Regions from separate parts of the Exiguobacterium sp. s161 genome, predicted to be linked through region 1. Evidence: riboswitches for the same ligand, from Rfam matches in the RefSeq annotation. Region 1 holds a riboswitch; each other region holds the start of a gene.

The links. A riboswitch is a leader RNA that binds a small molecule or an ion and turns the genes downstream of it on or off. The one in region 1 is predicted to bind S-adenosylmethionine.
Region 2: linked by a shared signal. The riboswitch ahead of KNQ14_RS13725 (2,3-diketo-5-methylthiopentyl-1-phosphate enolase) and the one ahead of KNQ14_RS11560 (amino acid permease) in region 1 are both predicted to bind S-adenosylmethionine.
Region 3: linked by a shared signal. The riboswitch ahead of metK (methionine adenosyltransferase) and the one ahead of KNQ14_RS11560 (amino acid permease) in region 1 are both predicted to bind S-adenosylmethionine.

The regions. Positions count from the first base shown of each region.
Region 1 covers NZ_JACSNH010000004.1:68,789-74,302, forward strand. Annotated here, with positions in the region: gene gntK (gluconokinase) at 1-1,008, opposite strand, end outside; gene KNQ14_RS11550 (GntR family transcriptional regulator) at 1,001-1,717, opposite strand; gene KNQ14_RS11555 (ketopantoate reductase family protein) at 1,900-2,817, shown strand; SAM riboswitch class I at 2,854-2,955, shown strand; gene KNQ14_RS11560 (amino acid permease) at 3,033-4,436, shown strand; gene mmuM (homocysteine S-methyltransferase) at 4,411-5,346, shown strand; gene KNQ14_RS11570 (MarR family winged helix-turn-helix transcriptional regulator) at 5,415-5,514, opposite strand, start outside.
Region 2 covers NZ_JACSNH010000006.1:20,054-25,567, reverse strand. Annotated here, with positions in the region: gene KNQ14_RS13735 (methylthioribulose 1-phosphate dehydratase) at 1-55, opposite strand, end outside; gene KNQ14_RS13730 (2-hydroxy-3-keto-5-methylthiopentenyl-1-phosphate phosphatase) at 52-711, opposite strand; gene KNQ14_RS13725 (2,3-diketo-5-methylthiopentyl-1-phosphate enolase) at 708-1,898, opposite strand; SAM riboswitch class I at 1,969-2,070, opposite strand; SAM riboswitch class I at 2,276-2,379, shown strand; gene mtnK (S-methyl-5-thioribose kinase) at 2,458-3,624, shown strand; gene mtnA (S-methyl-5-thioribose-1-phosphate isomerase) at 3,621-4,670, shown strand; gene KNQ14_RS13710 (sugar ABC transporter substrate-binding protein) at 4,682-5,514, shown strand, end outside.
Region 3 covers NZ_JACSNH010000001.1:531,970-537,483, reverse strand. Annotated here, with positions in the region: gene KNQ14_RS02580 (serine aminopeptidase domain-containing protein) at 1-260, opposite strand, end outside; gene KNQ14_RS02575 (GNAT family N-acetyltransferase) at 339-827, opposite strand; gene metK (methionine adenosyltransferase) at 965-2,173, opposite strand; SAM riboswitch class I at 2,302-2,428, opposite strand; gene pckA (phosphoenolpyruvate carboxykinase (ATP)) at 2,663-4,231, shown strand; gene KNQ14_RS02560 (EAL and HDOD domain-containing protein) at 4,463-5,514, opposite strand, start outside.

The DNA of each region.
Region 1 (5,514 bases):
ACGGACGCGTTCGGCAATCTTCGTCAAAACAGCGTACGGATCGATGCCAAGGCGTTTTGCTGTCTCGACTTCGGCTGACGCGAGTTCGTCTCGGATCCACCGTAAGACCATTCCGCCATTATTGACGGGCCCACCGATGACCCAGTGGTCCTCGGTCAGCGCGTAACAGAACGTTCGTCCTTTTTCATCGGTCTGCGGACGATCAATGATCGTTCGGATAGCACCGCTCGTTCCGATCGTGATCGCAATTTCCCCTTTGCGAATCGCGTTGACGCCTAGATTGGAGAGGACACCGTCACTAGCACCGACTAAGAACGGCGTATCAACGGATAGTCCCATTTGTCGTGCGTAATCGACATTCAGTCCAGTGCATGACGTCGTCGTCGGTACGGGTTCTGATAAATAGCTTGCATCGATTCCCGCGACATGTAACGCGCTCGTATCCCAGCCTAATTCATGAATGTTGAAGAGACCGGTTGCTGAAGCGAGAGAGTGGTCGATGACATATCTGCCGAACAGTCTTTGGAACATGAATTCCTTGATCCCGACATATTTTTCCGTTTGAGCATGGAGCTCCGGACGATCTTCGACGAGCCAACTGATTTTGCTGAGCGGTGACATCGGATGGATCGGTGTTCCGGTCCGGTGATAGATTGATAGACCATATTGTTCCTTGATCTTGTTCGACCATGCTTCACTCCGACTGTCTGCCCATGTGATGCAGGCAGTCAATGGTTGATGTTGTGCGTCCATCGCGATCAAGCTGTGCATAGCACTACTGAACGCGACGAACTTCGGTGGCATGCTCGGATGACGTTTCGTGATCAAACGGATTGATTCGAGAACCGCATCGAAAATTTCTTCCGGATCCTGCTCCGCCGTCGAGCGGTTCGGTGTATGGAGCGGGTAACCGACGTTCGTTTGTCCGACGACCTCTCCTTTTGTCGTAAATAAGACTGCTTTCGTACTCGTCGTTCCGATATCGACGCCTAACATGTATTCAGTCATGTGAATCGACTCCTTTCGACATCATTTGTTGCGTTTTCCAGAGATCTTCGACTTCCTGGACGTCATCAAAGTTCTGATGTAAGGAAGCAACCATCCGTTCACGATCCCCTGTCTCGATCGCTTCGATGTACAAGGCGTGGTTCGCGAGGATGCGTTCGAAGTCTTCGATGTCTTCCTCGAATCGTACCCGCATCGATAGGAGGATGAAACTTTCCATGACCGGTTTGAGATTTTGCCAAATCATGCTGACATATCCATGATCAATCGAGCGGATGATCGTTTCGTGAAACAGTACGTCCTGGAAGGAGAATTCATCGGCATCCTTGTATTTGATGGCAACTTTCATCATTTCGAGAATTTTACTGAGTTCACGGACGAGTTCTGCCCGTTCGATTTTGACGAGTCGTTCGAAGACGAACGTTTCAATGAGTAGCCGGACATCATAGATTTCCTGAATGTCGCGCTCAGACAAACCGACGACGACCGCTCCCATTCGTTCGAGACGAATCAATTGTTCGGATGCAAGGACCTTTAACGCATCACGGACGGGCGAGCGACTGACTGAAAAATCAGAGGCTAATTTGTTTTCGGATAAAATGGTACCGCTTTCAATCTTTCCTGAAATGATGCGCATCCGTAGCTCGTGTGCGACACGATCTCCAGCGGAAGCTTTTGCTAACCACTTCAAGGGGTATAACAGTTCTGACATGGAATCACCTGATTTCTAAAGTGAGTATACTTGTATACAAGTTAGTATAAACGTTTTTTTCTAAAATGCAAACGCTTAACTTACATTTTAGTGATTCAAGCAGGAATCAGGAAAATGGTTTCCGATATGTTAGGGTGAAGGAGTAAGTAACGAATCGATTAGTTAAAAAGGAGGTAATGCATATGCATGTTTTAGTCGTAGGTGCCGGAGCAGTTGGAGGTTATTTCGGGGGACGTCTTGCTGAGCAAGGGGAACAGGTGACATTCCTTGTTCGTCCGAAGCGCTATGAACAATTACAAAAGACAGGGTTACAGATCACTAGTCCTCATGGTGATGTTATGATCACGCCTCAGTTAGTGACACGAGACATGCGACTGAATCACACATTTGATGTCGTCTTACTTTCGACGAAAGCCTATCACTTGGATGATGTCCTACAGGATCTTGCGCCATTTGTTTCGAGCGAGACGTACATCATTCCTTTGTTGAACGGCATGCAGCATATACGACGGTTAACAGAAGTCTTCGGAGAAGATCGAGTACTGGGCGGACTTTGCTTCATTGAATCGACGCTTGATGCAGAAGGGCGTATTGTACAGACAAGCCCGTCGCATCGGCTATTGTTTGGTTCACGAACCGGTAAACCAACAGCGCGTTTAGAGGAGATTGCAACACGTTTTGCGAAAGCGAAGGCACCGATGGCGTACTCGATGCATATCATGGATGACATGTGGCAAAAGTACCTCTTCATTTCGACATTTGCGGGCGTGACGACACTATTTCGCTCTGCCATCGGTCCAATTCGCAAGGACCCAATTGGTCATCAGATGATTCAAGACGTCATGAAGGAAGCGAAGCGAGCGATGGAAGAACAAGGCGCAGTCTTTAATGACGATGTAGAAGCGGTCTTGCTGAAGCAGATGCATGCAATGGAAGACACGATGAAATCATCGATGTTACGGGACATGGAAAAGGGTCAGCCCGTCGAAGTGAAACATTTCTTTAGTACTTTGCTCGAAACACGCTCTTCACGTCATCTTCAACTGATTGAATCTAATTTATGGATCTATCAAAAAAATCGGGAAATGCCTGTTGACTGAATTATCTGCATTCTGATATGGTTAGGAACAATTACATACTTATCCAGAGAGGTGGAGGGACTGGCCCTATGAAACCTCAGCAACAGGTCGAAAGATACTGTGCTAATTCCTGCGGGTGCTGCACCCGATCGATAAGATTTCCGAATTGTCGACCGACGCATCCGTGAGGATGCGTTTTTTGTTTGAAATAGGTGGAATGAGGAGGAAATGGATTCATGAAAACGAGCGGAGCATTTCGACGCAAGATGGAATCACGTCATCTGATCATGCTGTCGTTAGGTGGTGTCATTGGAACCGGATTATTTTTAAGTACAGGTTATACGTTGGAACAAGCAGGACGTGTCGGAACGATTTTATCGTATTTGATTGGGGCCGTCGTCGTTTACTTAGTCATGTTAAGTCTCGGTGAACTCGCCGTGCACATGCCGGAAACCGGATCATTCCATAAGTACGCAACGAAGTACATCGGACCCGGCACCGGTTATACAGTGGCCTGGCTCTACTGGCTGACATGGACGGTCGCCCTTGGTTCAGAATTCACGGCAGCAGGCATTTTAATGCAACGTTGGTTCCCGTCGATTCCTGTATGGGTGTTCAGCGCATTGTTCGCTGCGATGATCCTTGGTATCAACGTCTTGAAGGTTCGCGTGTTCGCTGAAGTCGAGTTTTGGTTTTCCGCCATTAAGGTCGTGACAATCATTGCTTTCATTTTACTCGGTGCGGGAGCGATCGTCGGCTTTATTCCACTGCAAGATGGTAGCCCGGCTCCATTCTTTTCTTCGTTAACCGAAGGCGGGTTGTTTCCAAATGGCGCTTTCGTCATCTTCATGACGATGCTTGCCGTGAACTTTGCTTACTCGGGAACGGAACTAATCGGTGTCGCGGCGGGTGAAGCAGTCGATCCGAAACGGACGATTCCGCTTGCGATCCGAACGACGATTTTGCGACTCGTCCTCTTCTTCGTCGGTACGATCATCGTATTAGCCGTCTTATTGCCAACGGATGGGAAAGGTGTACTCGAAAGTCCGTTCGTCGCCGTGTTCGAACGAATCGGAATTCCCTACGCAGCAGACGTGATGAACTTCGTCATTTTGACAGCGATCTTGTCGGCAGCGAATTCTGGACTTTACGCCGCCTCTCGGATGCTCTGGTCGCTTGCGAACGAACGCATGATTCCACGCTTCTTCGCCCAGGTGACGCCAAGTGGGGTTCCACTTCGAGCCGTATTATTCAGCATGCTTGGCGGAGGACTTGCCTTGCTGTCTAGCATCTATGCAGCAGGGAGTGTCTATATCGCGCTCGTCTCGATTTCCGGTCTTGCTGTCGTCGTCGTTTGGATGTGTATCAGTGTGGCCCAGTATCGCTTCCGGAAGCAATTTCTTCGTGAAGGGCATACGGTCGACGAATTGGTCTATCGCACACCACTCTTTCCATTCGTACCGATCGCCGCTTTCGTCGTTTGTTTGATTTCTCTGATTGGTATCGGATTTGATCCGACACAACGAATTGCCTTGTACTGTGGTATTCCATTCATCGTGATCTGTTATGTCGTTCATGCGTTCACGAATTCTTTTCAGAAACGGAGTGTTGAAGATGTACCGAATCAAAAATCCAGTTGATCAACGATTACAGGAAGTTCCCTTTCTCATTTTAGATGGTGCCCTTGCAACCGAACTTGAACAGAAGGGATTCGATCTGAACGACCCGCTTTGGTCAGCACGTCTCTTGATCGAAGCACCGGAACAGATCGAGCGTGTCCATCGTGATTACTTTGAAGTAGGTGCTGATGTCGCCATCACTTCAAGCTATCAAGCAAGTATCGAAGGCTTCAAGCAACGTCATATCACGACAGAGGAAGCACAGGCGCTGATTCGACAAACGGTCACCTTGGCGCAAAGCGCACGCACGCGTATCGGGAAGAGTGACGCATTGATCGCGGGATCAGTGGGTCCTTATGGTGCCTACTTAGCAGATGGTTCTGAGTATCGCGGTCATTATGGGGTGTCAGTGGATGTGCTAGAAGCCTTCCACAGGCCACGGATCGAAGCGTTGATTGAAGCGGGGGCTGATCTGCTAGCATTCGAGACGATTCCGTCGCTCGAGGAAGCTGTCGTGTTGTTCCGGATTCTCGAAACGTATCCGGAAGTGTCCGCTTGGCTGACGTTTTCGCTTCAAGATGCGACGCACATTAGTGAAGGAACGGCACTTGCGACGTGCATCGAGACAATTGGGCAACATCCACAGCTCGCAGCAATCGGTGCAAATTGTTTTCCGGCATCTTACGCGACCGACTTTATCCGTCACCTCAAGGCGTTGACGGATGTGCCAATCATCGTCTATCCAAACTCCGGTGAGGTCTATGATCCGGTCGCAAAAACGTGGTCAGGTACGAATCAGTGTACATCGTTCCAAACCGTCGCGAAGACATGGTATGAGGCAGGGGCACGATTGATCGGTGGTTGTTGCCGAACGTCACCCGAACACATCGCACAAATTCGTTCAGTTTGTCAGGTTACTCATACATCATGAATAATGACGAAAAAACGGAGGCGAAATCGATTGATTTCGCCTCCGTTCCTATAAATGGTGTAATTTCGTTAACGCTCGCGCAAGGCACGGTTGAATTGTTGCAACAGACGTCCAAAATCTTCAGCATCGTCCGATGGCCAATCCGTCAGGAGACGTTCGATGCTCGCG
Region 2 (5,514 bases), on a different contig from region 1:
CCGCAAGCTCTTGTTTGATGGCGCGTAGCTCTTCATACCGTCGCATGAATGTCATGTTGTCACCTCCGCTCGTGTTAAATCATGAACGATATCGTGGAACGTCTCAAACGGTGTATAGGCGATATCGTTCTCTTCACACAACGTGATCAGATAATCACGGGCATAGACACGATCCGCTTGTTTCGCGAGTTCGAAGTCCGTCACCGAGTCACCGATGACGATGATGACGTCATCGTCTTTGCGCAATGCCCGGGCAACGGACGTTTTACAACAGCCGCACCCGTTCGTGCAATGGGCATCGCAGGTGTTTGGCCAATCGATATGGACGAATGGACCACTGAAATCGGCGACGTTACAGTAAATCTGTTCTTGTTCAAGCAATGGCGCTAAGATCGGTTCGACGAAAAAGTCCATTCCACCGCTGACGATCGAAAAATCGATTCCTTGACGACGACTGTACTGAAGTAACTCCGAAAATCCGTCGCGAATGACTGCACGCTCCAACAAAAAGTCAAGATAGGCTGTTTTTCCGTCAGACGGCAGAAGTGCGAACATTTGCCCGACACCACTCTGAATCGATAGCGTCCGGTCGAGTACGCCGCGTTTCAACGGTTCGAAGTCACTCGCTGGCGCAAATTGTTGCATGAGTGCGATGATATTATCTTGCGTCGTCACCGTACCGTCGAAGTCACAAAGAATCCGTACGGTCATGACTTGATCCCCCAAGCGTCGAGGGCGATCCGTAATTCTTCATGACGCGATGCTGCCGCCGATAGGGATTCATTTGCGAGTGCCGCATCGAGTGCCTGACGGAAAGCAATGACACCAGCCGCAGCACCTTGCGGATGACCATGTACGCCGCCGCCGGCGTTGATGACGGAATCGATACCGAAGTCCCGTACGAGTTGAGCGACGAGTCCAGGATGAATACCAGCTGAAGGAACCGGGAAGATCGATTTCGTCTGACCGAGACGGGTCGCTTCGACCGCGATGCCACGGGCGACATCCTTTGGCAAAGCGACATTGCCGTAAGGAGACGGGAATAGCGTCAAGTCTGCTCCAGCAGCACGCGGTAATGTGCCGAGTAAGACAGGGGCAGCGACTCCGTGATTCGGGCTAGCAATCAACGCACCGCTATATGCTGGATGATTGAAGATCGGAACGTTGATTTCCGGATCACTCGCCAGTTCGCGTAAGACGTCGAGTCCGTATGTGAAGGTATTCAGCAAGAAAGCAGTCGCTCCAGCATCAATCAATCGCTTGGCTTGATCCTTGAGCGTAAAGACGGGACCACTGAGTGTGATCGCATATAACGCACGTTTACCGGTCCGGTGGAAGTGAGCATCGATGACCTCACGTCCGATTCGTGCCCGGTCAATCGTCGGTGTCAACGGATTGTCGTATAGGATCTCATCGTCTTTGACGAGGTCAATCCCACCAGCGAGTTGTCCTTCGAGTTGATCACGAAGGAACGATAAATCCCGTCCGATGACTCCTTTGAAGATGCTCATTAATAATGGGCGATCTTCGACACCAATCAAGGAGCGGACCCCTTCGATCCCGAATTTCGCACCTGGAAAGTCCGACGTAAATGTATCGGGTAATAGCAATTCCGTTAGTTTGATTTCACCGTCGAGTGAGAGTTTCCCGAAGACGGTCGTTAGAATCGCAGAAAAGTCGCGCGATACGTTATGTTCCGGGTAACGAATCGTGATATATCCTTTGCCATCGCGCTCTTCGGTATGTACGACTTCCCCTTTGAACGAGGCGAGTTGTTGTTGTTCGAGATGATTCAGTTCCGTCCAAGAACCGACTGTCAGACCAAGCGCGAGTTGTTCAGCGCGTTGCTCGAGTCGATCACGGGCAGTCAATTGATAAGTAGCAGTGATATAAGCCATGTCTTTCCTCCTTCAACAAAAAAATGGTCTCTCGTCAGCGACAAGAGACCATGAATGATTCGAACGTGGACTCTTATCTGTCAGCTTAGTAGCTGCAAGAATTAGCACCGTGCCAAAAGGTCGGTTGCTGCGACATCGTAGGGCTTGTCCCTCCGTCTGCTCTTGATAAGAATTGGATGAAATTGTGAAATCTAATTGCAATTTTTACATGAGAATCGCTACTTGTCAAACTATTTTTAGAAAATTTATTTTTTTGAAAATACTCTTTCTATAGATGGCATAAAAATGATATCCGTTTCTGCTTGATTTCGATTTGACAGCGAGGAAGTCGATTGCGTAAGATTCAAATCAATATCACACACGACAACTACATACGACTCTTATCGCGAGTTGGCAGAGGGAATTGGCCCGATGACGCCGCAGCAACCGACCACTAGGCACGGTGCTACATCCAACAGACGTTTCGTCTGAGAGATAAGAGGACGCAGTGACTTTTCTGCGCCTCTTTTCGATGACGAAAAGAGGCGCTTTTTCGTGTATCACATAGGGGGAAACTGAGATGACATATAAAGCATTCACAGAACAGGACGCGATTGATCGTGTTCGGACATTAGGACTGATCGGCGACGGAACTGTCGAAGCAGAAGAGATTGGCGACGGGAACCTCAACCTCGTCTTTCGGATTCGAGAAGGCGAACATCGCTTGATTTTAAAACAAGCATTACCATATGCGAAGGTCGTCGGGGAGAGCTGGCCGTTATCGCTCGAACGAGCGTGGATCGAGCAATCCGCACTCCGTGAATTCGCACGGCATGCCGTACCGTTCGTGCCGCGTGTTTTTCATGCTAGTCATGAAGAGGCGTATACGGTCATGGAAGATCTTTCACATCTGACGATCGTTCGAAGCGGTTTACTCGCAGGTGAACAGTATCCGTTGCTTGCGGAACATATCGGTTCTTATCTCGCTCGGACGTTATTCCATACATCGGACTTTGCACTTGGTCCGGTTGAAAAGAAACGTGTCGCCCGAACGTACTACAATCCAGACTTGTGCGACATCACGGAAAAATTAATCTTCACGGATCCGTTTCATGACGCGGAAACGAACGAGATTGAAGCCGGACTCGAAGAAGAGGTGGCACGTCTATGGGCAGACGATGAGTTGAAACGCGAAGTCGCAAAACTCGAAGCGCTCTTCATCACGAAAGGAGATGCATTGCTGCACGGCGATCTACATACAGGCAGCATCTTCGCCTCGGCGACGGAAACGAAAGTCATCGATCCAGAATTCGCCTTTTATGGTCCATTCGGATTCGATGTCGGGCAGTTCATTGCGCATCTATTCTTCGCAGCATATCCGGATTACCCTACACGACGTGACGCCCGAATCAAGGATATCGATACGTTCTGGCTGACGTTCGCTTCAACGTTCCGTGCATTATGGGAACGGGAAGCCGTCGAACCATTCCGGACATCGGGGCTCGTCGACGATGTATTGAGCACGATCTTGCAGGATGCCCTTGGCTTTGCCGGTTGCGAATTGATTCGGCGGACGATTGGTCTTGCACCGGTCGCTGATTTAGAATCAATCGATTCAACGACGGAACGCTTAGAGCGGAAACGTCACGCTCTTCGTCTAGGAGCGGCGTTAATCAAACGCCGTACAGAATGCCGGACATTCGATGATTTACGAAACTTTGACGTAACGGAGGAACTCAGCCGATGACTACATTCGTTCAAAGTATCCGTTACGAAGATCGTATCTTGACGATTCTCGATCAGACACGTCTACCGCAAGAAGAGCACTATGAAGTCATTGCTGATCTCGCGCAAGCGGTTGAGGCGATTAAGCAACTGCGCGTTCGAGGCGCACCTGCGATCAGCTTATTCGGTGGATTCGTGCTCGTTCAAGAAGCATACCGGTTTGAAGCGGCGCTTCCGGTCTACAAGCAAGCCTTGCTTGAGACATCGGCGACGTTACTCGCGACACGACCGACGGCCGTCAACTTGCGAAATGTCCTCGATCAATTGAATCCAATCATTCAAGACGGGACGTCGGTAGAAGAGATTCGCGAACGGTTGGAAAAACGGACGGTCGCCTTATACGACCAGGATGCGCAGACGTCACGTCAAATCGGGATTCATGCACTGGAATTGTTCCAGTCAGGCGACCGGATCCTAACGATTTGTAATGCTGGATCGATTGCGACCGCTGCTTATGGAACGGCACTTGCGCCGTTCTACATCGCAAAAGAACGCGGCATCGAATTATCCGTTTTTGCGAGTGAGACGCGACCGTTACTGCAGGGAGCACGATTGACGACATGGGAGCTGCAACGTGCCGGCATCGATGTCACGTTAATTACGGACAACATGGTCGCCCATACGCTGAAAGAAAAACAGATCGATGCGATCATCGTCGGTGCCGACCGCATTACACGAAACGGAGATACCGCGAATAAAATCGGGACGTTCCAATTGGCATTGCTCGCGCAAGCTTTTGGTATTCCGTTTTACGTCGCAGCACCGCTCTCGACGTTCGACTTCTCGCTCGTTTCCGGAGACGCGATCGAAATCGAAGAACGTGATCCGCAGGAAGTGACGACTGTCCAAGGTGTCGCGACAGCACCGGAAGGCGTCGCTGTCTTCAACCCGGCGTTTGATGTCACACCACACACATTGATCACGGGCATCATTACCGAACTTGGTGTCATCACGCAACCGAATGAAGAAACGATTGAACAATTAACAGGGCTTCAACCCCTCGGATAAGGAGATATGTCATGAAAAAACTAGCTTACGCCGTCCTAGCACCGGCACTGTTACTAGCGGCTTGTGCGAATGGAGAAGCCACGACGACGAAGGTCGTCAAGGATGTACCAAAAGGGGTTCAATCGGACGTCAAGATCGCCGTCATCCGCAACCTAGCATCGGACGACCATACGAAACAATTCCTTGATGGCGCACGAAGTGAAGGCGAAGCGCTTGGCTTTAAAGTCAGCACGTTCATTTCGGAAGGTAACGACGTCAAGTTCAAGGAGCTGGTCGCGCAAGCGATTCAGCAAGATTATGATGGGCTCATCATCTCGCATGGTAAGGAAGACTACGCCTATGACATGATTAAACCAGTGGTCGACAAAGGGCTGAAGGTCGTGACGTTCGATACGGTCACGAAGAAAAAAGGAACGGCGTTAAAAGGTGTGACGGAAACATTCCAAAACGATCATCAACTCGCGAAGCTATCGCTTGATGAAGTGACGAAGGTGACGGACAAAAAGCCGGTCCGTGTCATCAAACTTTGGTTCGGACCAGGTTTTGCCCCGCTCGATCGTCGTCAGGAAATCTATAAGACGTACGAAGCAGACGGTAAGATCAAAACGCTTGAGACGGTTGGACCGACAAACTTCCAAGATGTCCAAGGGGATATCGCAACGAAGATGAATGCGATTCTCGCGAAATATCCGAAAGGAAGCATTGATGCGGTTTGGGGAGCGTGGGACGAAGTCGCAAAAGGGGCTTACAAATCGCTCAAGGATAATAAACGTCAAGAAATCCCGCTAATCTCGATCGATGTCTCGAATCAGGATATCAACCTGATGCGTGAAAAAGGCAGTAA
Region 3 (5,514 bases), on a different contig from region 1:
TCATATTCTTGCAACAGACGATTGACGACGAGTGCGCCCATGCTGCAGGCGACGATATGAATCGGTAGCTTGCGTTTCCCGGCTTCACGTAATGCTTCTTTTAACAGTTGACCATGTTCTTCAAACGAGATGCGACGTGGTGCGTCGACGAGCAATACTTCATACTCTCGTTCGAGTACCCGAATCAAAGCTTCACTCGGACGGGCACGCAGTTGTAACGGATAGACTAATACGATGATTCCTGTTGGTTGTTCAACCACAAACTCACCTCTTCACTTCATACTTCCTTTTTACGATACCTTATTTCAAACGTACACGAAACCGTCCCAAGACGGATTTCACGAGGCGACATGGCGAAGACGAATGACAGATTCTACTTGCCCAAAGACTTCTTCCGTCATCTCACTGAGTTCTTCAAAACCGAATGAGGTCAAAAACTGACGTGCTTTATAGTTACGTGCCTCCACGTAGACTTCGAGTGGGATGGCTCCTTGTCGTTCGAGTTCACGGATCAATCGTCGTCCGATTCCGTTTTGCTGATATTTCGGCAAGACGTACAGACGAATGATCTCCCACGTTCCCTCAACATCAACAGCATGAATGAAACCGACGATTTCCTCATCGATGATTCCGACATAAAAATACTCTCCCCGTGCTTCTTCCGCCGTCCGGATCGCACGAACGACTTCTTCTTGCGGATACGCCTCCTGCACGAAATGCGCTTTCGAACGTTCGGAATAGATTTCTGCATACGTATCCAACCAAGATGTGACAGCAATGTCATGAATACGTCCTGCATCAGCTGGAATAGCTTCGCGTATTTCCATAATCGGAACCCCCCTTTGTATTCATACGAATCGACTCATGTACTTTTACCCTCTTCTAGAAAAAACATTCGTTTCCTGCAAAGTTCCCCGTAAACAAAAAAGTCCGAAAACCCGCGTAGGGTTCTCGGACTTTTTGATTATGCGAAACGTTTTGCTTGTTCTTCAAGAACTGCTGCTTTATCTGTTTGCTCCCATGGAAGCTCAACATCTGTACGACCGAAGTGACCGTATGCAGCTGTTTGACGATAAATCGGACGACGGAGATCAAGCATGTTGATGATTCCAGCCGGACGAAGATCGAAGTTTTCAGCAACCAATTCGACGAGTTGCGCTTCAGGAAGTTTTCCTGTACCGAATGTGTCAACCGCGATTGATACCGGGTGCGCGACACCGATTGCGTACGCGAGTTGAACTTCTGCTTTGTCTGCAAGACCTGCAGCAACGAGGTTCTTCGCGACGTAACGTGCTGCGTATGCAGCTGAACGGTCGACTTTTGTTGGATCTTTACCTGAGAATGCTCCACCGCCGTGGCGTGCGTATCCACCATACGTATCAACGATGATCTTACGACCAGTCAATCCAGCATCTCCTTGTGGTCCGCCAATGACGAAACGGCCAGTTGGGTTGATGAAGAATTTCGTTGCTGCGTCGATGTATTCAGCCGGGATGACCGGTGTGATGACGTGTTCTTTCAAGTCAGCTTGGATTTGCTCAAGCGTGACTTCTTCTGCGTGTTGTGTCGAGATAACGATCGTATCGACACGAACCGGCTCGTTGTTCTCGTTGTATTCGACCGTGACTTGTGTTTTTCCGTCCGGACGAAGGTAGTCGAGTTGACCGTTTTTACGCACTTCTGCCAAACGGCGTGCGAGACGGTGTGAGAGCGAGATTGGAAGTGGCATGAGTTCTGGCGTTTCTTTCGTTGCGTAACCGAACATGAGACCTTGGTCTCCTGCACCGATTGCATCGATTTCTGCATCAGACATGCTACCTTCACGTGCTTCAAGCGCTTGGTCGACACCAAGAGCGATGTCTGCTGATTGCTCATCGATTGATGTCAATACAGCACATGTGTCCGCGTCGAAACCGTATTTCGCGCGTGTATAACCGATCTCACGAATCGTTTCACGGACGACTTTTGGAATGTCGACGTAAGTCGATGTCGTGATCTCACCTGCAACGAGAACGAGACCTGTTGTAACAGAAGTTTCTGCCGCAACACGCGCGTTTGGATCCGCTGCGAGGATTGCATCAAGAATTGAATCCGAAATTTGGTCACAGATTTTATCTGGATGACCTTCAGTGACTGACTCCGACGTGAATAGTCGGCGATTAAGGTTTGTCATGTATGACCCTCCCAAAAAAGAATTTGACGGTGTACTCATTTCCCCTAGTTGAGTGGGACGGTAAAATGAAAAAAACCTTTCCAAGTCCAAAAAATGGTCAGGGAAAGGTTGTGCGTTCTTCCTTTACCCTCTTATCGTTCGAAGTGTTTACTTCGCTTCAGGAGAGCACCTTTTCCCTCATTAATATGTGAATTAATGTAGGACGGTTGCCGGGTTTCTTCGGGCCTTGTTCCCTCCACCTGCTCAGAATAAGAGTATCCGTTACGAATTACATGATATAAAGTTGTAACTACTCTGTCAAGCAAGGTTTCAAATTCTAGTCGAAACTTTTTGAAAGAGATGTTAAACTGTTAATGCTGAAAGCGTTTCCAGATAAATAGAAATCAGCACTAGAAAATGATTGCTCTCCCTTTAGTATGTCATATATAATAAATGTGTCATACTAAATGCAGTGAGCCAAAACCAACGTAGGGGAAAGGTGGGGTCAGGATGCCGATGACGGTCCTGAATATCGAAGAACTACTCAAGAAAGAGCATGTGTTCAAACAACTATCTGTTGCTGAACTTGTCGAACATGCGATTCGAAACGAAGAAGGTGTCCTTGCTGAGAACGGCGCATTATCTGTAGAAACGGGGAAATTTACAGGTCGTTCACCAAAAGATAAGTTCATCGTCCGTGATTCTTCCTGCGAGTCTCACATTGATTGGGGTCATGTCAACCAACCAATGGATGGAGACAAATTTGAACAATTGTTGCAAAAGGTTCTTCGTTACATGAACGAAGCTGACCATCTCTATTACACAGAAGCTGCTGCTGGAGCAGATACGCACTTCACCCTTCCGGTCCGTGTGCTCACACAATATGCTTGGCATAACCTGTTTGCCAAACAACTCTTTTTACGCGAGTATCCTGAAGTGGCTGCCTTCGAACCGTTCACGGTCGTCTACGCGCCACATTTCAAAGCAGATCCTGCCGTTGACGGAACGAACTCCGAGACGTTCATCGCGATGTCGTTCGAACACCGAATCGTCTTGATCGGTGGAACGGAATACGCTGGAGAAATCAAAAAGTCGATCTTTTCCGTCATGAACTACCTCTTGCCACAAGAAAACGTCCTTTCGATGCACTGCTCGGCAAACGTCGGACACGAAGGCGACGTCGCCTTGTTTTTCGGTCTATCTGGTACTGGTAAGACCACCCTTTCAGCCGATGATAGCCGTCAATTGATCGGTGACGATGAGCATGGTTGGTCGCACGATGGTGTCTTCAACATCGAAGGGGGATGTTATGCGAAGACGGTCAATCTATCGCGTGAAAAAGAACCACAAATCTTTGACGCGATCCGTTTCGGAACCGTCCTTGAGAACGTCGTACTCGACGAAGCCCGTCATCCTGATTACGATGATACATCGTTGACGGAAAATACGCGTGCTGCTTATCCGATTACGGCAATCGATAACATCGCTGTTCCGTCACGCGCTGGTCATCCGAAGACGATTGTCTTCTTGACAGCTGATGCGTACGGTGTCTTGCCTCCGATCAGCAAATTGACGAAAGAACAAGCGATGTATCACTTCCTATCAGGATATACATCAAAACTCGCTGGGACAGAACGTGGGGTCACGGAACCGGAAGCAACGTTCTCGACATGCTTTGGTTCACCATTCCTTCCACTGATGCCTGAAAAATATGCGACGATGCTCGGCGAATTGATCGATCGTCATGGTGTTACCGTTTATCTCGTCAACACGGGCTGGACAGGCGGTGCTTACGGAACAGGTAGCCGCATGAAGCTATCCTATACACGGACGATGGTCAACGCTGCCGTTAACGGCACACTTGCAACGATTCCAACAGAAGAACACCCGATCTTTGGACTTCATATGCCGCTTGAAGTTCCTGGTGTTCCAAGTGAGTTACTCAACCCGGTACGCGTCTGGTCGAATCCGGACGAATACGACACACAAGCGCGTTCGCTTGCTGAGAAATTCCAGAACAATTTCCTCCGTTTCGAGAGTGCGACGGATGCGATCAAGTCAGCTGGTCCACGCCTATAAAGTAGCGTTTTCTGACTTTCATCAAAAAGAGAGACACTGAATTTACATCATTTCACTAAAAAATCTGAGTCCGATCTTCACGGACTCAGATTTTTTAGTTACTCCTTAATCCTTAGAAATTCTTCCTATTAGGCGATTCGAGACGAATAAAAACGTGTAATCCTACTCAGTTAAGAGAATGATTACACGTCGTCTTATGTCTAGAAAAAAAGTCTTCAAACTCTTTTTTAGTTATATGATCGAGTCTGACTCTTCTTGAATATGTTTTTCTCGCTGCATGAGCCACTCTTGACTTTCCGTCAGTAAGGCATATGCTCGCGGAAGTGATACATTTAAACGCTGACTCAGCAGTTCAAACTGATCAAAATCACCTCGATCTGCACTAATCGCAAGCACTAAACAATCCCGAAACGGATGATCCTTTCCTTGTAGAACAATCTTCAGAGAATCTTCGAGTGGCAATTGATCGATGATATCGTCAATATCAACAGATAATAACGCATCGATGTGCGATAACAAGCCAATCATGTAAGCACTCTCCGGTTGTAGTGTTCGTGTTTCGGTAGCAAAGAGTTCACAGAGCTTCGCACAGTGTAAAGAGGACCGTAATAACTCATTTGACCACTCATAAGGACTAGCAAGCTTCATCTCACGTAAAACAATCAACGAAATCCAACTTTTGAGTTGCGAAAAGCCAAGCAGTGAAATCGCTTGACGAACGGAACTGACGGTATTGCGTAAACCCATTCCTGGAGAATTGATCAGCTGTAACACTTGAATACTAATATAGGGATTCGCTTCAATCTCATCAACGACCTCATCGTACTTTTCATCCGTATCAAGCCATTTCAGCATTTTTAACAAAACCGGTAGTTGCGGTGGGACCGCCTTTCCTTTCATCAACATCGGTTTAGCATAAAAATATCCCTGAAACCAGTCATATCCCATGTCAAGACAACGTGTATGATCTTCGTGCGTTTCGACACGCTCGGCAAGCATTCGGATATGAGGATAATTGCGACGGACAATATGGAGGATAGCACTTTGCTCACGAGGGGAAATCGCCTCGATGTCGATTTTAATTAAATCGATCAACTCAAACAATTCCGCTCCATGCTGTCGAAGTAAATCCGTCACAAAATCATCGAGTGCTAACGTAAAGCCCGCGTCTTTCCAACTATGTAGAACAGACAGCATCTCTGTATCGATTTCAACTGTTTCTAGAATTTCAATGACGAATTGGCTTGGATCCAAATAATGAATCAAGTCACTTTTCAACAGCT